Regions from separate parts of the Vagococcus hydrophili genome, predicted to be linked through region 2. Evidence: a T-box and tRNA genes for the amino acid it is inferred to sense, from the RefSeq annotation. Region 2 holds a T-box; the other holds one or more tRNA genes.
What was found. The T-box of region 2 lies ahead of cysS (cysteine--tRNA ligase). A T-box ahead of a tRNA ligase gene usually reads a tRNA of that ligase, here a tRNA-Cys.
Positions count from the first base shown of each region.

Region 1: it has a tRNA-Cys gene. The T-box ahead of cysS (cysteine--tRNA ligase) is inferred to sense a tRNA for this amino acid. The anticodon was not compared.

Region 1 covers NZ_CP049887.1:2,286,693-2,297,348, reverse strand. The annotation lists gene G7082_RS11265 (class-II fumarase/aspartase family protein) at 1-1,225, opposite strand, end outside; gene G7082_RS11260 (PTS transporter subunit EIIC) at 1,248-2,804, opposite strand; tRNA gene G7082_RS11255 (tRNA-Gln) at 2,956-3,026, opposite strand; tRNA gene G7082_RS11250 (tRNA-His) at 3,040-3,112, opposite strand; tRNA gene G7082_RS11245 (tRNA-Tyr) at 3,124-3,203, opposite strand; tRNA gene G7082_RS11240 (tRNA-Phe) at 3,210-3,282, opposite strand; tRNA gene G7082_RS11235 (tRNA-Glu) at 3,308-3,379, opposite strand; tRNA gene G7082_RS11230 (tRNA-Ser) at 3,397-3,486, opposite strand; tRNA gene G7082_RS11225 (tRNA-Asn) at 3,515-3,588, opposite strand; tRNA gene G7082_RS11220 (tRNA-Leu) at 3,630-3,713, opposite strand; tRNA gene G7082_RS11215 (tRNA-Cys) at 3,733-3,803, opposite strand; tRNA gene G7082_RS11210 (tRNA-Gln) at 3,809-3,879, opposite strand; tRNA gene G7082_RS11205 (tRNA-His) at 3,893-3,965, opposite strand; tRNA gene G7082_RS11200 (tRNA-Trp) at 3,977-4,047, opposite strand; tRNA gene G7082_RS11195 (tRNA-Tyr) at 4,069-4,149, opposite strand; tRNA gene G7082_RS11190 (tRNA-Phe) at 4,156-4,228, opposite strand; tRNA gene G7082_RS11185 (tRNA-Asp) at 4,233-4,305, opposite strand; tRNA gene G7082_RS11180 (tRNA-Val) at 4,317-4,389, opposite strand; tRNA gene G7082_RS11175 (tRNA-Glu) at 4,414-4,485, opposite strand; tRNA gene G7082_RS11170 (tRNA-Asn) at 4,497-4,570, opposite strand; rRNA gene rrf (5S ribosomal RNA) at 4,584-4,699, opposite strand; rRNA gene G7082_RS11160 (23S ribosomal RNA) at 4,774-7,682, opposite strand; tRNA gene G7082_RS11155 (tRNA-Ala) at 7,874-7,946, opposite strand; rRNA gene G7082_RS11150 (16S ribosomal RNA) at 8,032-9,592, opposite strand; gene G7082_RS11145 (Fur family transcriptional regulator) at 10,045-10,476, opposite strand; gene lspA (signal peptidase II) at 10,566-10,656, opposite strand, start outside.
Region 2 covers NZ_CP049887.1:1,526,603-1,537,258, forward strand. The annotation lists gene G7082_RS07680 (PIN/TRAM domain-containing protein) at 1-1,039, shown strand, start outside; gene gltX (glutamate--tRNA ligase) at 1,132-2,595, shown strand; T-box leader at 2,592-2,807, shown strand; gene cysS (cysteine--tRNA ligase) at 2,861-4,270, shown strand; gene G7082_RS07695 (Mini-ribonuclease 3) at 4,270-4,677, shown strand; gene rlmB (23S rRNA (guanosine(2251)-2'-O)-methyltransferase RlmB) at 4,667-5,440, shown strand; gene G7082_RS07705 (NYN domain-containing protein) at 5,458-5,979, shown strand; gene G7082_RS07710 (sigma-70 family RNA polymerase sigma factor) at 6,084-6,656, shown strand; gene G7082_RS07715 (Veg family protein) at 6,812-7,072, shown strand; gene G7082_RS07720 (low molecular weight protein-tyrosine-phosphatase) at 7,190-7,663, shown strand; gene G7082_RS07725 (peptidylprolyl isomerase) at 7,692-8,702, opposite strand; gene G7082_RS07730 (YtxH domain-containing protein) at 8,866-9,234, opposite strand; gene G7082_RS07735 (HIT family protein) at 9,227-9,658, opposite strand; gene G7082_RS07740 (ABC transporter ATP-binding protein) at 9,795-10,529, shown strand; partial or broken gene G7082_RS07750 (ABC transporter permease) at 10,579-10,656, shown strand, end outside.

The DNA of each region.
Region 1 (10,656 bases), 760 kb from region 2:
TATTTTTCATGAGATTTGTGTAGAAGTCTTCACCATCAGCTGCTGTTTTAATCGCAATGTCATATAGAAGTGAATGAGCTTCATCTTTCCCAAGTTTATCAGCCATTTTCATCATAACGTATTCTGTATTATCTAAGCCTTTATTTCTCAACACATTGTGAAGCATTCGCTCAGGATGAGGGACCATTGTTCTAGTTAATTCCTCTGTTCTAAGCAAAACTTCAGTTGTGAGTTCTAGGGCTTCTTCTAAAATGCCATCAAATAACATGTATGAACTACTGTCACCTTCATATGGTCTAACGGCTGAGTACATACCAACACCAGGTAATGAATACAATTTTTGAGAATTGGCTACAATGCCTTTAGCTAGTTTAGGGTTAATTTTATGAGGCATGGTACTACTTCCAACTGTCCCTTTGCTAAATCCTTCCGACACTTCAGCAATTTCTTCTAAAGTAGTACTATAAACTTCTTCTCCAATTTTATGACAAATATTTGCCATTAATGATAAATTCATCATGTACTCTAATTTATGAGTACTAATATTTCTTGAAGGAACTTCCATTGGATACATACCTGTTAACTCAGCTACGCGCTTTTGAACATCAATCCCAACTTCTGGCATGGAGCTAAATGTTCCTACCGCTCCACCCATCATAATTTTAAAGACACGTTTTTCTGCCTCTCTCATTCTCTCCACACATTCAATGAAGTCACTTATCCAAACAGAAACTTTATAGCCATATGTAATCGGAGTGGCATGACGACCATGAGTCCGACCTGTCATGACAGTATCTTTATTATCCTCAGCTAGTTTACTTAAGTTCTCTAAAATCTCACCCAGAAGTTTCATGTATTTATCATGAACGGTTTTCACCATATATAATTGAGAACTTTGCTGAATATTTTGAGTGGTAATCCCGTAATGAATATATTTCCCGCTCTCTTTTGGACAAGCTTTAACTAAAACTTTTAGAAAAGGCACAAACCCATGTCCAATTTTTAAATAGATTCTATTCATTTCCTCAAAATCAATATTTTCAATTTTAGCGGCTTCTTTAATATCAAGAGCGGCTTGTTTAGGAATAAAACCACACTCCGCTTGTGCTTCTGCTAAGGCAGCTTCAAACATTAGCCACGTTTTATATTTTGCTTCATTCGAGAATAACTCTTTTATCCCTCGATCATCCATTGTTTTACTTTTTGAATCATATAGTGCTCTCACTTTTTTTCCTCCTCATTTTTTACTATGCTAATGCTTCATCTACAGCATTTCTAACGAATTCAACTTGAGGGCCATAAACAACATGAATATGTTTTGCTGCCGGGAAGAAGAAACCAGTACAACCTGATTTTTCAAGCAACTCTTTATTGACAACATTAATATCCTTCAAATCAATTCTTAGACGGGTAATACAGTTTTCAACGTTTTCAATATTTTCCTTACCACCTAGCGCTTCAACCACGATCTCAGCAACTTCTGTGTAACGTTTTTCTTTAATTAATGTATTATCCATATTTTGTGATTCTTCACGACCAGGTGTTTTAATATCAAATTTAATAATTGCCCAGTAAAAAATAAAATAAGTAACAACTGCTAAACCAAGTCCAATAATTACTAAGAATATCCAGTTAGTCTTTTCATATAATAATCCGAAAATCGCAAAGTCAAAAACCGTTCCCCTAATGTATCCAACTGCCACTCCTGCTAAAGAAAGTAGCACAGCTCCAATCCCAACAATAACTGCATAAGCTAAATACAAGAGAGGGGCAATGAACACAAAAGTAAATTCTAACGGCTCAGTAACGTTTCCTAACATCGCTGTTAAAACCAACGTAATCAGCATCGACTTAACTTCTATTCTATTTTCTACACGACACGCTTTATACATGGCTAAAGCAATCGCAGGGAAAAGAAACAGTGTCACAAGCATTTGTTGTTGTGCCATGAATCTTGTTAAATCAGGCATCATTGACCAATACTCACTATTTGGCCCTTGATTGAATAACACTTCATTCATCGCTGGGACAACTCCAACAAAGGTTTCCCCATCAATTACATAAGACCCGCCTGCTTCAGTAAATCTAAAGAGCGCGTTCCATACATGGTGTAAACCAAAAGGAATAAATAATCGTTCACCAGCTGCCGTAAAGAATGGACCAACTGTGCTTAAAATAACCACTGAAAATTTCGTTAAAACTAGCACAAAAACTTCCCAAACAAATGGTAATAACGCCCCAATTAAAATCATGACGCCAATTGTAATAATTGGTACTGACTTCTTACCTGAAAAGAATGCAAATGCAGTTGGAAGTTCTAAATTATAGAACTTATCTGTTGCCCAAGCAGCAACTAACCCTGTAACAATCCCCCCTGCTGCACTGATATTCATTGTTTGAATACCCAAAACATTTATTTGTCCAACTTGTGTCATAATTTCTGGATCAGCCATCTTACCAGTTAAAGTCAACCAAACATTCATAGTAATGATTAAAGTTAAATAACCAGTCACAGCAGCAAAAACAGAAATTCCTTTATCCTTTTTACTCATTCCATAAGCCACACCCATAGCGAATAGTAGTGGAATATTATCAAAGATAACGCTTGCAATCGTTCTAATACTAATAAGAATAGCATTAACATTTTCATTTCCTAAAAATGCAAACTTTTCAATCATATAAGGTTGAACAAATGCTCCACTGATTCCTAAAATCATCCCGACCGGTGCTAAAACCCCAATTGGAAGAAGTAACGTTCGTCCAAACTTTTGTAGTGACTCACCAAAATCCCCTTTTTTAATCATCTTTTCTTCTCCTTTTCAAATGATAAATATATACTAACACTTAAATTTTTTTATAAAAAGCTTCTTAACATTACTTAATACTATCTAGATAAGCAAAAATGACTTAGATCATTTTTGGACAAAAAAAAAGACTTGAATCATCAAGTCTTAACTGGGCTAGCTGGATTCGAACCAACGATGACGGAGTCAAAGTCCGTTGCCTTACCGCTTGGCTATAGCCCAATATTATTAAATAGGCGACTGATGGGAATCGAACCCACGCATGTCGGAACCACAATCCGATGTGTTAACCACTTCACCACAATCGCCATGATAAAAATGGAGGGGGCAGATTCGAACTGCCGAACCCAAAGGAGCGGATTTACAGTCCGCCGCGTTTAGCCACTTCGCTACCCCTCCATATAATGGCGCAAGACAGAATCGAACTGCCGACACACGGAGCTTCAATCCGTTGCTCTACCAACTGAGCTACTGCGCCCAAACTATAATTAATAGTTTAGTAATGACCCGTACGGGAATCGAACCCGTGATACCGCCGTGAAAGGGCGGTGTCTTAACCGCTTGACCAACGGGCCTAAGAATTATAAAATTACGGAAAGTAAGGGATTCGAACCCTTGAGACAGTTATTACCGTCTACATGATTTCCAATCATGCTCCTTCGGCCAACTCGGACAACTCTCCAGGTTCAAAAAACTTATTTAAAGTAAAACTCCGGCAGTAGGACTCGAACCTACGACATCATGATTAACAGTCATGCGCTACTACCAACTGAGCTATGCCGGATTATTTAATTATTAGACTATCCTTATATGCAATAAATGCAATACCGGCGGCCGGGGTCGAACCGGCACGCCCTTGCGGGCACAGGATTTTGAGTCCAGCGCGTCTGCCAATTCCGCCACGCCGGCATAAGGATATATCTATAAAAGGCGGTAACCGGATTTGAACCGATGATAAAGGTGTTGCAGACCTCTGCCTTACCACTTGGCTATACCGCCAAAAACTGGGCTAGCTGGATTCGAACCAACGATGACGGAGTCAAAGTCCGTTGCCTTACCGCTTGGCTATAGCCCAATATTATTAAATAGGCGACTGATGGGAATCGAACCCACGCATGTCGGAACCACAATCCGATGTGTTAACCACTTCACCACAATCGCCATAGTAAAAACAGGGGTAGTAGGAATCGAACCCACGCTGACGGTTTTGGAGACCGTAGTTCTACCGCTAAACTATACCCCTATAGTTTGATAATATTAATAATGGAGGGGGGCAGATTCGAACTGCCGAACCCGAAGGAGCGGATTTACAGTCCGCCGCGTTTAGCCACTTCGCTACCCCTCCATATAATGGCGCAAGACAGAATCGAACTGCCGACACACGGAGCTTCAATCCGTTGCTCTACCAACTGAGCTACTGCGCCTAAACGGTCCCGACGGGATTTGAACCCGCGATCTCCTGCGTGACAGGCAGGCATGTTAACCCCTACACCACGGAACCAGTTTAGATAATGGAGGTTAACGGGATCGAACCGCTGACCCCCTGCTTGTAAGGCAGGTGCTCTCCCAGCTGAGCTAAACCTCCATATATGGAATATATTATGTTACATGACCCGTACGGGAATCGAACCCGTGATACCGCCGTGAAAGGGCGGTGTCTTAACCGCTTGACCAACGGGCCTTTTGAAACAACTCCGGCAGTAGGACTCGAACCTACGACATCATGATTAACAGTCATGCGCTACTACCAACTGAGCTATGCCGGATAATTTATAATAAGCATGGCAACGTCCTACTCTCACAAGGGGAAACCCCTCACTACCCTCGGCGCTAAGAAACTTAACTTCTGTGTTCGGCATGGGAACAGGTGTATCCTTCTTGCCATCATCGCCACACTTATTATTAGAGTGATTGTTCACTCAAAACTGAATGTTTTAGTTAGACATCTTTTTTACTTCACCGTTTTTCTTTGGTTAAGTCCTCGATCGATTAGTACTAGTCCGCTCCGTACATCACTGCACTTCCACTCCTAGCCTATCTACCTGATCATCTTTCAGGGATCTTACTTTCTTAAAGAAATGGGAAATTTCATCTTGAGGGGGCTTCACGCTTAGATGCTTTCAGCGTTTATCCCTTCCACACATAGCTACCCAGCAATGCCCTTGGCAGAACAACTGGTACACCAGAGGTGTGTCCATCCCGGTCCTCTCGTACTAAGGACAGCTCCTCTCAAATTTCCAACGCCCGCGACGGATAGGGACCGAACTGTCTCACGACGTTCTGAACCCAGCTCGCGTGCCGCTTTAATGGGCGAACAGCCCAACCCTTGGGACCGACTACAGCCCCAGGATGCGACGAGCCGACATCGAGGTGCCAAACCTCCCGTCGATGTGAACTCTTGGGGGAGATAAGCCTGTTATCCCCAGGGTAGCTTTTATCCGTTGAGCGATGGCCCTTCCATGCGGAACCACCGGATCACTAAGCCCGACTTTCGTCCCTGCTCGAGTTGTAGCTCTCGCAGTCAAGCTCCCTTATGCCTTTGCACTCTACGAATGATTTCCAACCATTCTGAGGGAACCTTTGGGCGCCTCCGTTACTTTTTAGGAGGCGACCGCCCCAGTCAAACTGTCCATCTGACACTGTCTCCCGCCACGATAAGTGGCGCGGGTTAGAATGGTCATAACACAAGGGTAGTATCCCACCAATGCCTCCCTCGAGACTAGCGTCCCGAGCTCTACGGCTCCTACCTATCCTGTACATGTGTTACAAACATTCAATATCAAACTACAGTAAAGCTCCATGGGGTCTTTCCGTCCTGTCGCGGGTAACCTGCATCTTCACAGGTACTAAAATTTCACCGAGTCTCTCGTTGAGACAGTGCCCAAATCGTTACGCCTTTCGTGCGGGTCGGAACTTACCCGACAAGGAATTTCGCTACCTTAGGACCGTTATAGTTACGGCCGCCGTTTACTGGGGCTTCAATTCTGAGCTTCGCTACTAGCTAACCCATCCTCTTAACCTTCCAGCACCGGGCAGGCGTCAGCCCCTATACGTCATCTTTCGATTTTGCAGAGACCTGTGTTTTTGATAAACAGTCGCTTGGGCCTATTCACTGCGGCTGAACTTGCGTTCAGCACCCCTTCTCCCTAAGTTACGGGGTCATTTTGCCGAGTTCCTTAACGAGAGTTCTCTCGCTCACCTTAGGATTCTCTCCTCGACTACCTGTGTCGGTTTGCGGTACGGGCCGTTTGTTTCTAACTAGAAGCTTTTCTTGGCAGTGTGATATTAAGACTTCGGTACTTAATTTCCCTCCTCATCACAACTTGTCCTTAAAGGTAAAAGCATTTGACTCTTACCAAGACTTGTTGCTTGAACGCACATATCCAACAGTGCGATCTTGTAACCTACTGCGTCCCTCCATTGTTCAAACAAAACAAACGGGTACAGGAATCTCAACCTGTTATCCATCGCCTACGCCTATCGGCCTCAGCTTAGGTCCCGACTAACCCTGGGAGGACGAGCCTTCCCCAGGAAACCTTAGTCATTCGGTGGACAGGATTCTCACCTGTCTTTCGCTACTCATACCGGCATTCTCACTTCTAAGCGCTCCACCAGTCCTTACGATCTAGCTTCAACGCCCTTAGAACGCTCTCCTACCATAGAACCTAAGTTCTATCCACAGCTTCGGTAATATGTTTAGCCCCGGTACATTTTCGGCGCAAGGGCACTCGACTAGTGAGCTATTACGCACTCTTTAAATGGTGGCTGCTTCTGAGCCAACATCCTAGTTGTTTGTGCACCCTCACATCCTTTTCCACTTAACATATATTTGGGGACCTTAGCTGGTGGTCTGGGCTGTTTCCCTTTCGACAATGGATCTTATCACTCACTGTCTGACTCCCGGACATAAATGAATGGCATTCGGAGTTTATCTGAATTCGGTAACCCGAGACGGGCCCCTAGTCCAAACAGTGCTCTACCTCCATCATTCTAATTCCGAGGCTAGCCCTAAAGCTATTTCGGAGAGAACCAGCTATCTCCAAGTTCGTTTGGAATTTCTCCGCTACCCACACCTCATCCCCGCACTTTTCAACGTACGTGGGTTCGGTCCTCCAGTGCGTTTTACCGCACCTTCAACCTGGACATGGGTAGGTCACTTGGTTTCGGGTCTACGACTACATACTCACTCGCCCTATTCAGACTCGCTTTCGCTACGGCTCCGCTTCTTCAGCTTAACCTCGCATGCAATCGTAACTCGCCGGTTCATTCTGCAAAAGGCACGCCATCACCCATTAACGGGCTCTGACTTTTTGTAGGCACACGGTTTCAGGTTCTATTTCACTCCCCTTCCGGGGTGCTTTTCACCTTTCCCTCACGGTACTGGTACACTATCGGTCACTAGAGAGTATTTAGCCTTGGGAGATGGTCCTCCCGGATTCCGACGGAATTTCTCGTGTTCCGCCGTACTCAGGATACTCATAGGTGTGTTGTCAATTTCGTCTACGGGGCTTTTACCCGCTCCGGCTGACCTTTCCAGGTCGATTCGACTATCCACAACAGCTACCACAGCTGAGTCCTACAACCCCAACAAGCAAGCTTGTTGGTTTGGGCTGTTTCCGTTTCGCTCGCCGCTACTAAGGAAATCGATTTTTCTTTCTCTTCCTGCAGGTACTTAGATGTTTCAGTTCTCTGCGTCTACCTCTAACAAGCTATGTATTCACTTGAAAGTAACATCCTATAAAAGATGCTGGGTTCCCCCATTCGGAAATCTCTGGATCATAGCTTACTTACAGCTCCCCAAAGCATATCGGAGTTAGTCCCGTCCTTCATCGGCTTCTAGTGCCAAGGCATCCACCGTGCGCCCTTATTCACTTAACCTTTTTCTAACCTAATGGTTAGACTTTGTTTATTTAAATCAACTAGCGATAGCTAATTTAAATAGTATTTTATGTATCACAATTTTAATAATAAAACTGATCAACTCGGTGTGTTAAAAAAAAATGTTGATGTCTAACTTCAACTATCCAGTTTTCAATGAACAATATGTTTTAGTATTATAACAATACTAATGGAGCCTAGCGGGATCGAACCGCTGACCTCCTGCGTGCAAGGCAGGCGCTCTCCCAGCTGAGCTAAGGCCCCTTGTTTAAGGATTTATTTTTAAAAATAGATCTCTCAAAACTAAACAAAGTAAGTACAACCATGTGATTTCCGTAATATTCCTTAGAAAGGAGGTGATCCAGCCGCACCTTCCGATACGGCTACCTTGTTACGACTTCACCCCAATCATCTATCCCACCTTAGGCGGCTGGCTCCTAAAAGGTTACCTCACCGACTTTGGGTGTTACAAACTCTCGTGGTGTGACGGGCGGTGTGTACAAGGCCCGGGAACGTATTCACCGTGGCATGCTGATCCACGATTACTAGCGATTCCGGCTTCATGTAGGCGAGTTGCAGCCTACAATCCGAACTGAGAACGGCTTTAAGAGATTAGCTAAACCTCGCGGTCTCGCAACTCATTGTACCGTCCATTGTAGCACGTGTGTAGCCCAGGTCATAAGGGGCATGATGATTTGACGTCATCCCCACCTTCCTCCGGTTTGTCACCGGCAGTCTTGCTAGAGTGCCCAACTAAATGATGGCAACTAACAATAAGGGTTGCGCTCGTTGCGGGACTTAACCCAACATCTCACGACACGAGCTGACGACAACCATGCACCACCTGTCACTTTGTCCCCGAAGGGAAAGCTCTATCTCTAGAGTGGTCAAAGGATGTCAAGACCTGGTAAGGTTCTTCGCGTTGCTTCGAATTAAACCACATGCTCCACCGCTTGTGCGGGCCCCCGTCAATTCCTTTGAGTTTCAACCTTGCGGTCGTACTCCCCAGGCGGAGTGCTTAATGCGTTAACTGCAGCACTGAAGGGCGGAAACCCTCCAACACTTAGCACTCATCGTTTACGGCGTGGACTACCAGGGTATCTAATCCTGTTTGCTCCCCACGCTTTCGAGCCTCAGCGTCAGTTACAGACCAGAGAGTCGCCTTCGCCACTGGTGTTCCTCCATATATCTACGCATTTCACCGCTACACATGGAATTCCACTCTCCTCTTCTGCACTCAAGTCCTCCAGTTTCCAATGACCTTCCTCGGTTGAGCCGAGGGCTTTCACATCAGACTTAAAAGACCGCCTGCGCTCGCTTTACGCCCAATAAATCCGGACAACGCTTGCCACCTACGTATTACCGCGGCTGCTGGCACGTAGTTAGCCGTGGCTTTCTGGTTAGATACCGTCAAGGTGGGAGCAGTTACTCTCCCACTTGTTCTTCTCTAACAACAGAGTTTTACGATCCGAAAACCTTCTTCACTCACGCGGCGTTGCTCGGTCAGACTTTCGTCCATTGCCGAAGATTCCCTACTGCTGCCTCCCGTAGGAGTCTGGGCCGTGTCTCAGTCCCAGTGTGGCCGATCACCCTCTCAGGTCGGCTATGCATCACGGTCTTGGTAGGCCATTACCCCACCAACTAACTAATGCAGCGCGGGCCCATCCAACAGTGACACCCGAAAGCGTCTTTTATTATTCTCCCATGCGGGAAAACAAATTATGCGGTATTAGCACCTGTTTCCAAGTGTTATCCCCCTCTGTTGGGCAGGTTGCCCACGTGTTACTCACCCGTCCGCCACTCTCTGATTTTCGGTGGAGCAAGCTCCGGTGAAAATCAAAGCGTTCGACTTGCATGTATTAGGCACGCCGCCAGCGTTCGTCCTGAGCCAGGATCAAACTCTCAATAAAAGTTGATTAACATCTTGCGATGTTTAGCTCATTAATTTTAAAACTTGCTAGCGAATGTTATTTCACTAAATATGGTTTGTTTCTATAAAATAGAAACGCCCTATCACATTTGGTTTGTCTTACTTTGTTTAGTTTTCAAAGATCCATTTCGTTGCCGTAACAACTTTTATATCTTATCACAACTTCTTTTGAATGTCAACTCTTTTTAAAAAAGTTTTCCCAGAAGTTGTTATTTAATATGTCAGTTATCTTTTCGACTTAATGATAATAACACATATCATTTCGTTGTTCAAGTGTTTTGTTTAAATATTTTTTTGTTATTTAAAATTAACACCCGTCGTAACGACATGTATTAATATATCAATTGTTTAAATAAAAATCAAGCTTATTTTTAATTTTTTTTCAAAAAAACTAAAAAAAATAAAAAACAGGTGAAAATCACCTGCTTTTTACTACGATTCTTTTTGACAATCAGGACATAACCCATACATCTCTAAGCGATGTTCCCTTACTTTAAATCCTGTTAATTGCTCAGTTGCCGACTCCACATCTTCCAAGCCAGGGTAATAGACATCAACTACTTTACCACAATTATCGCAAATAGCATGGTAATGCTTTGTAGATGTAAAATCAAATCGACTAGAAGAGTCTCCATAAGCCATTTCAATAACAAAACCTATGTCTGTAAATAATCTTAAATTGTTATATACCGTTGCTACACTCATATTTGGGAAACGATGCTCAAGATGTTTATAAATTTCATCCGCTGTTGGATGACTTTTACTCTCAACTAAATACTCTAAGATTGCATATCTTTGTGGTGTGATACGTATATTAGATTCTTTCATCTTATTTATTGCATCTTCAACAATATGATTTGACATATTCATCATCCTTGTGAATTTTTTATATTTTCATTCTACTACCATTTTAACAATATATCAAGAATCTACGTTATATAAGTATATTTTATTTACATTCCTTTAGATTTCTCTTCAAAAAATAAGATATATACAAAAATACACATAACACCTATTACTAATGAAACATCCGCAAAATTGAAG
Region 2 (10,656 bases):
GGCATTATTTGATTTAGATTTTAATCAATGGTTAAACAACGGTGTAACGAATGGATTGATTGGTGCAATTATTTTTATTATTATTTCTACGTTTACCTTTCGTTATGTGGGTCGTGCCCTTAAAAAAGCTGAAAAATTTATTAGTGAACAAAGCTTACAAGATTTAGTCTTTGGAAGCTTAGGGGTGATTATTGGGTTATTATTAGGGGCCTTAGTTTCAATTCCCTTGTACTCATTAAAAATTGCTTTTCTTCATATTTTACTTCCAACTTTAATCATGTTAACACTTGGTTATTTTGGGTTTAGAGTAGGAACGACTAAAACAGATGAGTGGCGTAAGTTATTTGCGCCAAAACCTAAAAAAGGTACCGAGGATATTTTAGAGCGTAAAGTGACAGATAATTTTAACAAATACAAAATTTTAGATACCAGCGTTATTATTGATGGCAGAATTTATGATGTCGCAAAAACTGGTTTCATCGAAGGAACCTTACTTATTCCAAACTTTGTCTTGTATGAATTACAGTATATTGCTGACTCAGGCGATAGTTTAAAACGTGTTCGTGGTCGTCGTGGGTTAGATATTTTAAATGCGCTTCAAAAAGAAGATGGTATTTCTGTAGAGATGTATGAAGGTGATTTTGATGATGTCCAAGAAGTGGATAGCAAGTTAATTAAACTAGCCAAATTATTAGATGGTATCGTGGTAACCAACGACTATAACTTAAATAAAGTTAGTGAGTTTCAAAATGTGCCAGTCTTTAATATTAATGCCCTAGCGAATGCGATTAAGCCAGTGGTCATCCCTGGTGAGACAATGGATGTTTTAGTGATGAAAGACGGAACGGAAAGACAACAAGGTGTGGCTTATCTAGATGATGGAACCATGGTTGTTGTTGAGGACGGCAAACACTTTATGAACCAACGAATTAACGTCATTGTGACAAGTGCTCTTCAAACAGCTGCCGGTCGAATGATCTTTGCAAAGCCTTCTCATTCACAAACAACGATAAATAATGAAACAAAAGCTAATAACTAGTGGATTGTACCTTTACTATTTAGACAAATGAGGGTAAAATTTAAGCATAACAGCTAAGAACTGAAATAGACATATGAAGGATGGTAATTTTCATGACAAAAAAAGTACGTGTAAGATACGCACCAAGCCCAACAGGACATCTACACATCGGTAATGCCAGAACAGCATTATTCAACTATTTATATGCAAGACACCACGATGGTGATTTTGTAATTCGTATCGAGGATACAGACCAAAAACGTAACATCGAAGACGGAGAAAAAAGCCAATTAGAAAACTTAGCATGGTTGAACATGGATTGGGATGAGTCACCTGAAAAACCAGGTAAATACGGACCATACCGCCAATCAGAAAGATCAGACATTTACTTACCATTAGTCGATCAATTATTAGCAAGTAATTTAGCTTATAAATGTTACTGTACAGAAGAAGAATTAGAAGCAGAACGTGAATCTCAAAAAGCACGTGGCGAAATTCCTCGTTACAACGGTAAATGTGCCAGCCTTTCAGTTGAAGAGCAAGTAGCTAAAGAAGCAGAAGGTATTACACCAGTTATTCGTTTCCGCGTTCCTAAAAATCGTTCATATAGTTTTGATGACATGGTTAAAGGACATATTACCTTTGAATCAGACAGCGTAGGTGGAGATTTCGTTATTCTAAAACGTGACGGTATGCCAACTTATAACTTCGCTGTTGCTGTGGATGATTATATGATGAAAATTACGCATGTTTTACGTGGGGATGATCACATTGCTAACACACCAAAACAATTAATGGTTTATGAAGCCTTTGGATGGGAAGCACCTGAATTTGGTCACATGACATTAATTATTAACAGCGAAACAGGTAAAAAACTAAGTAAACGTGATGAAACGATTTTACAATTTATCGAACAATACCGTGACTTAGGTTACTTACCAGAAGCAATGTTTAACTTTATCAGTTTATTAGGTTGGTCACCAGTTGGAGAAGAAGAAATCTTCTCTGAAGAAGAATTCATCAAGATGTTTGACTCAGCTCGTTTAGGTAAATCACCAGCGGCCTTTGATAACAAAAAACTTGAGTGGATTAGTAACCAATACATGAAAAAATTAGACCGTGCTGACATGGCTCAAAAAGCTTTACCATATTTAGTGGATGCTAAATTAGTTGAAGAAAATCCATCAGCAGAAAAATTAGCATGGGTAGAAGAATTAGTTTCTCTTTACCAACCACAAATGAGTTATGCAGGTGAAATTGTTGAATTATCAACACTTTTCTTCAATGATACATTAACATTAAATGATGAAGCAAAAGAAGTTTTAGCTGGCGAAACAGTCTCACAAGTACTAGAAGCATTTGCTAAACAAATTGCTGAATTAGAAGAATTTGATGCGGCAAATATCAAAGCAAGTATTAAAGCTGTTCAAAAAGAAACAGGTGTAAAAGGTAAAAACTTATTTATGCCAATCCGTGTAGCTGTCAGTGGACAAATGCATGGTCCTGAATTAGCAGAAACAATTATGCTTTTAGGAAAAGAAAAAGTGTTAGATCATATTAAACAATCAAGTAAATAAATACGTTGAAAAGAAGAGTAGCTTAGCTTGTTGATTTAGAGAGCTCATGGGTGGTGAAAGTGAGAGAATAAGCTAAGTGAAGTGCCTCTTTGAGTAGTTTTAGTGAAATATAGTAGCTAAAAACGAGTGATAATCGTTAACTTATCAAAAGGTAAAAGGAAGAGTCTTTCTTTTTACGAATAAAAGTGGAACCACGTGAAAACGTCTTTTAGTTGAGTAGACTAAAGGGCGTTTTTTTATTGTAAAAAAAGTGAAGGAGCTAATCATTATGAAAATTTACAATACCTTAACTCGTTCTAAAGAAGAATTTAAAACCATTGAGCCAGGAAAAGTTCGTATGTACTTGTGTGGCCCAACAGTCTATAACTATATTCATGTAGGAAATGCCAGAAGTACAGTGGCGTTTGATACAGTCCGTCGTTATTTAGAATACAAGGGCTATGAAGTCAATTATGTTTCTAATTTTACAGATGTTGATGATAAAATTATTAACCGTGCCAAAGAAGAGGGCGTCACAGCTAAAAATATTGCGGATAAATACATTGATGCTTTTACAGAAGATACCACTAAGTTAAATGTGAAACCAGCATGTGTTCATCCGCGTGTCATTGATCATATTGATGAAATTATCGAATTTGTTGCAGCCTTAATTGAAAAAGGGTATGCTTATGAATCTCAAGGGGATGTTTACTACCGTGCCCGTAAATTTAAAAATTATGGTCAACTAAGTAATAAAAGTATAGATGAATTAGAAGTGGGTGCTAGTCAACGTACGGGAGACGAGCAAGCAAAAAAAGAAGATCCGTTAGATTTTGCTTTATGGAAATCAGCAAAAGAAGGAGAAGTTTCTTGGACATCACCATGGGGAGCGGGACGCCCAGGCTGGCACATCGAGTGTTCAGTGATGGCATCTAAGCACTTAGGTGAAACGATTGACATTCATGCAGGGGGGCAAGATTTAGAGTTTCCTCATCATGAAAATGAAATCGCCCAAAGTGAAGCCAAAACAGGCCAAACATTTGCTAATTATTGGATGCACAATGCGTATTTAACAGTTGGTGAAACTGGGGAAAAAATGAGTAAATCATTGAAAAATTTTGTGACAGCTCACGAATTAATGGAAGAAGTTGATCCAGAAGTGGTCCGTTTTGCTTTAGCCACAACTCATTACAGACGCCCAATGCCTTTTAATGACATTATCTTAAAAGAAGCAGAAACAAATCTTTCTAAGATTAAAGGAAGCTACAACAATGGCTCTTTCCGACTAGAATCAGCTAAAGACTCAACTGAAGATGATGAAGACTACTTAAAAGAGTTAACGTTAATTAAGAGTCAATTTGAAGAAGGTATGGATGACGATTTCAATACAGCTAATGGAATTACAGCTGTCTACAACTTAGTTAAATGGTTGAATGCTTATTTTGAAAAAAATAGCGTGTCAAAAGTCGTGATAGAACAAGCTCAAAGTTTATTAGTTGAATTAATGGCTGTCTTTGGAATTGAGTTAGGTCAAAAAGAAGTTTTAGATAGTGAAATTGAAGCGTTAATCGAAGAGCGAAATGAAGCTAGAGCTAATAAAGATTTTAAACGCAGTGATGAAATTCGTGACACGTTGAAAGAACAAGGGATTATTTTAGAAGATACCGCACAAGGTGTGAGATGGAGTAGAATTTAATGAGTGAAAAGAAAGATTATTCTCTTTTAAGTGGTTTGACGTTAGCTTATGTAGGGGATGCGATTTATGAAATTTATATTCGCGATTTTTTAATTAGATCCGGTCAAACCAAACCTAATCAAATGCACCGCATGGCAACGCATTATGTGTCAGCTAAAGCCCAACATTATTTGATTGAAGAAATGATTAAAGAGGAAATTTTAACAGAGCAAGAAACGTTGATTTATAAAAGAGGTCGAAATGCTAAGAGTCATACGAGCGCTAAAAATACATCAGTTTTTGTGTATAGAGCGTCTACAGGCTTTGAAGCACTAATGGGGTATTTACACCTAACAGATCAAAAAGAACGCCTAGAAGAGCTAATTACATGGTCTATTAAAAGGATAGGGGAAAAGAATGAAAAATAAACGTGAGAGACAAGAAAAAATAGCGGAGCCAGTATCATTAGAAGATGTGGTATTTGGTATTCATGCGACAATTGAAGCTTTGCAAGCAAGACGAGGCAATAAATTGTTTATCCAAGAAGATTTGAAGAGTCACCGAATCGAAGAGCTAAAAAGCTTAGCACAAGAATTTTCAGTTCCAGTTATTTGGGCACCTAAATCAAAATTAGATGAGATGACAAATAAAGAAAATCATCAAGGCATTGTGATGAAAATAACGCCTTATGAGTATTTATCTTTAGATGAGTTATTGTCAAAAAGTAAAGATAAGGAAAGTCGTTTCTTTTTAATATTAGATAGTATTGTGGACCCTCATAACTTAGGTTCAATTATGAGAACGGCTGACGCAGTAAATGTAGACGGGATTATAATTCCTAAACACCGTGCTGTAGGAATTACACCAGTTGTTGTTAAGACGTCAACTGGCGCGGTAGAGCATGTTCCAGTAGCTCGTGTAACAAATCTAAGCCAAACCATCAAAAAACTAAAAGAAGATAATATTTGGATTTTTGGGACTGATATGGAAGGAACGGATTATACAGATTGGAACGTTTCTGGTGATATCGCCCTTGTGATTGGTAACGAAGGTAAAGGCATGGGAGCGGCTCTTAAAAAAGAGATGGATGAGATGATTACGATTCCAATCGAAGGTCATGTTCAAAGTCTTAATGCCGGTGTAGCTGCGGGACTTTTAATGTATGAAGTTTTTAGAAAGCGTAGAAATTAGGATATGGAGACAGTAAAGTGAAACGTCAGGTGCTGTTTGTAGATGGTTACAATATGATTGGAGCTTGGCCTTTTCTTGATAAATTAAAAAAACAAGAAAAATTAGCCGATGCGAGAGATCAACTTTTATTTATGCTATCAAACTACGCAAAGTACGAAGGTATTGAAGTGATTGTGGTCTTTGATGCCCAATTTGTACCAGGTATTCAACAAGTGTATGATGAATACGGCGTCACAGTTATTTTTACAAAAGAAGAAGAAACAGCAGATACCTATATAGAGCGTGAGGCAGGGGGAAAAATAAACCCACTGACTCATGTTCGGGTGGCGACAAGTGATATGGCGGAGCAGTGGATTATTTTCTCAAGAGGTGCGTTAAGAGTCTCAGCAAGAGAGCTATACAAGGCGATTAAGACATCGGAGAAAAAAATTCAAGCAGATACAGAAGAGTATAAATTTCAGAGTTATCGACGCAATAGTCCTTGGTCTGGCTCACAGCTTGAACATCTTCAACAAATTTACGATGAATTAGATAACTAATGAATACGAAAGAGAACCTTAGTTCTCTTTCGTATTTTGTTATTTAATGGTACGATTTTTATACAGAAGAGGGAAGCATTTCTTTTTGAAGGAGACGTGTAAAAATGAATGAAAGTGAAGTTATACTAAAGAGAGCAAAATTAGGTTGTAATGATTCTTTTGAAGTGCTGTTTAATCAATATGTTCCAATTGTTTTGAAACAACGCAATAATTATTATCTAAGAGAATTTGATTTAGACGACTGGCTTCAAGAAGGGCGCTTAGTTTGTTATCAGTCACTCCGGAAATTTGATGATAGTAAGAATGTCACATTTGGTTTATTCTTTAAAATGAATTTTAACCGACATGTCATTAGCTTACTAAGGCACCAAGAGGCACAAAAAAGACAGATTTACCGCTACACAGATTCTCTAGATTCACAAATGAATACCTTTGGAGAATGTATTAGCCGGGGTATGGAAGATTTTCGAGCAGATACAAGTATTAAGTACATATTTGTTAGAGAGCAGCTAGAAGATTTACCGGATCAGCTGTCAAATTTTGAGAAAAAAATTTATTACGATACTTTATTAGGACTGGATATTGAGGAAATATCAAAAAACACAGATATTTCACAGAGAAAAATTTTATTTGGCTATAACCGCGTAAAAGTAAAATTGAAAAAACAAATCGTATAATAAAGGACATTTCTCTCTTCTTTAATCAAAAAATAAAGATTAAAAATGTAAGTTAATAATTAAAATTAGATGAATCTATTGCCAAAGTATGTGTATTATGATAAAATTTGAAGTTTTTTGTAAAATATGTTACAATGGTAATCGAGGTGAGTTGGATGGCAGCGAGTATTTTAACAATCAAAGAAGAGCTAGAGAACAAAATAGGTAGTCGAATTACTTTAGTCGCACAGACAGGTAGAAAACGACAAACTGAACGTAGTGGTATATTATCAGAAACATATCCTTCTGTATTTATTGTCGATTTAGATCAGGATGAGAACGCATTTGAAAGAGTATCATATAGCTATACTGATATTTTAACTCGTGCTGTAGAGGTCCAATTTTCAGATAACATGCAAGAAGAAATTATAGGATAATTATAACCAATCGAAGAATCATTACTTAGTTGTAATGATTCATCACATATAAAATAAAAAAGATTGCTACTTTATTTAAAGAGTCAGTCTTTTTTTGTTTTTAGAAAGGGGAATTGGATGATAAACGTATTATTTGTTTGTTTAGGTAATATTTGCAGATCAACCATGGCTGAAGCTGTTTTTCGTGATAAAGTCGTAAAAGCGGGGTTAGAGAATGAGATTCATATCTCATCAGCTGCAACAGGTAGTTGGAATCTAGGGGATGCGCCGTACAAAGGAACCAAAGAGGTGCTTGATAGAGAAAAGATTAGTTATGAGGGGATTTACTCAACTAAAATAACGGATGAAGAGTTTAACACCTATGATTATATTATTGGGATGGATGAAAGTAACATAGACAACCTATTGAAATTAAATCCTTCGCTTAAAAATAATGAAAAAATCCATTTGTTTTTATCAGAAAGTATAGATGAAAAAAAGCAAGCAGTACCAGATCCTTATTATACAGGAGATTTTGAGTTGACCTATGAACTAGTTAATCTAGGAACAGATAAATGGTTAGAGAAAATTAAACAAAAAATAAACGGTTAGGACGAAAGCCCTAACCGTTTTTCTTTAACTATTTAGTTGATTCTGTTGTTTCTTCTTTTTTGTCAGATTTTTTGTCGTCTTTTTTATCTGATTTCTTGTCATCTTTTTTGTCAGATTTTTCTTCTTTTTTAGGTAAGTATGGATCTAAGATTTTCTTGAATTGATCGTCTTCGATCTTAACGTTAGCTTTTTCTAATTCTTTACCAAGAACTTCTTGTGAGAAGGCAGGGTCAGCCATTTTTGTTTCTTCAGTGATTTTTTTCAATTCTTTTTCATATTTCTTATAGTCGTTACCTTTTTTCTCATTTTTAACCATCTTAACGATGTAGAATGAGTCAGTACCAGTTTGCATGTTTTGTGATTCAACGATACCAGAAACTTTACCGTCTTCTAATTTGTAAGCTTCTTGTTTCACTTGCTCAGGAAGTAAAACTCCTTCAGGTTTAGTAGCCATTGTAGAATCAAATGTTACTTTACCGCCATCTTTTTTAGAAACTTCGTCTTTAGAAACTTCTTTTGCTACAGTTGTGAAATCTTTTCCATCATTCACATCTTTTAATGCTTTTTCAGCGTCTTCTTTTTTGTCAAAGACCATGATTTGAGCATCAACGCTTGGGTGGTAAGTAGCCCAAGTTTCTTTTAAGTCAGCATCTGTAATTTTTAAGTGAGCTTTTAACATTTCTTTGAATGCTAAGTTACTCTTGATGTTTTCTTTGTAAGTTTTAACATCTAAGTTATTTTGTTTTAATAAATCTTCAAATGGTTTTTTACCACCGTTTTGATCTTGAACTTTTTCAAATTCTTTATCCACTTCTTTTTGATCTACTTTATCACCGTAAGCAGCGTCAGTGATTTTGTTAACGATCATACCTGTTAATAATTGGCTTGATTCTGGGGCTTTTTTAAGTTCAGTATATAACTCATCCTCAGTAATTTTGCCACCTTTCATTGTAGCAACGCTTTTTCCGCCTGAACATCCAGCAAGTGTAATTACTCCTAAAAGAGCAACAACTGCTAATTTAAATGATTGTTTCTTCATAAATATTTGCACATCCTATTCTTCATTTTTTTAATTTGAATAACTATAATTGCATCACGTTTATTACTATAGCATATAATTCTTTTAAAAAATACGGAATTCAAAAAAATTTCATATAATAAACACAACTTCATAAATATAGCACATTTTAATTCATAATGTTTTATTCTTTTAGACTATTACTAAAATCAGTTATTTCTGTCTCGATTTTTGCAATTTGCTTTTTCATGTCTTCTAGTCTGAATTTTGTTTTAAAATCAAAGCGGTCTAAACTCTTTTGCGTGCCCTCAATGAACTCAGGAATCATTGTTTCTGTTAATTCTTGAAGATGAGCAGCCCCTGATTGGATATCATCTGAGCTTGTTTTGATTTCTTTTAATAATTGTAAGGTATCATCAATCTCATCTTGGAGTTTTTTTCTCGTTTCTTTACCTGATCTTGGCGCAAGTAAAAGAGCGGCAGAGCCACCGATTAAACCACCAATTAATAAGCCTTTAGCAAATTTTTTACCTGAAAAATTTTTCTTAGTCATTGATAATCGTCTCCTTAATTGATTTAGCAATAGAAGTCATCTCTTCTACAGAATACTTGTCCATGTTATTTGAGAAAGTAATCGCAAATTCGTCTTCTTCACTGTAACGAGGAATTAAATGAATATGAGAATGGAACACTGATTGATAAGCTAATTCCTTGTTGTTGTTGATTAGGTTTAACCCTTTCATCTCAGGAAATGTTTTTTCCAAGCCACGAGCAATTTTGGGTACTTTAGCAAACAAGGTTTCTGCTGTTTTTTCATCGTATTCAAAAATATCTGTCACGTGTTTCTTTGGAATAACAAGCGTATGACCTTTCGTTGTTTGAGTGATATCTAAAAAAGCATAAACCTCATCGTCTTCGTATACGGGATAGCTTGGTATTTCACGATTGATAATTTTACAAAAAATACAGTCTGTCATCGAAAAGACCTCCTTTAATTATAAAATAACCTTACCATAAATAGATTTAAAAATGAATGGCATAATAGACAAAAAAGGAAATGACTAATAAAAAGATATGCTATAATTTATAATAGAATATTATGGAGGCTAACATATGAGTTTAAAAATTGAACATGTAACAGGTGGCTACGGTCATATTCCTGTTTTAAAAGATATTAGTTTTGAAGTGAATTCCGGTGAAATCGTTGGTTTGATTGGTTTAAACGGAGCGGGTAAAAGTACGACGATTAAACATGTTATTGGTTTACTAACCGAACAAAAAGGGAAAATCACAGTAGATGATAAAACATTGAAAGAATCCCCAGAAGATTACCGTAAGACAATTGGTTATATACCAGAGACACCTATCTTATATGATGAATTAACCTTAAGAGAGCATATCGAAATTACGGCGATGGCCTATGATATACCAATGGATGAAGCTATGGAAAGAGCTGATTCTTTATTAAAACTATTTAGATTAGAAAATAAATTAGATTGGTTCCCAGCTCATTTTTCAAAAGGAATGAAACAAAAGGTTATGGTGATGTGTGCCTTTTTAACTAAACCAAGTTTGTTTATTATTGATGAACCTTTCTTAGGGTTAGATCCATTAGCTATTAAGGCTTTACTTGATTTAATGAAACAAATGCGAGACGAGGGTGCGGCTATTTTAATGTCGACGCATATTTTAGCAACAGCGGAAATTTACTGTGATCGTTTTGTCGTCCTTCATGAAGGTGAAGTGCGCGCCATAGGTTCAATGACTGAGCTTAGAAAAGAGTTTAATTTACCAGATTCTTCATTAGATGATATTTATATCTCTCTAACGAAGGAAGGGGAGGTTTAAGATGAACCTCTTTTATAAAAAACGACAAGGAACGCACATGAAACACATGATGCGCTATCTGAAATATGTCTTTAATGATCATTTTTTACTAGTGATGCTGATTGCTATGGGGGCATAGGATTATACT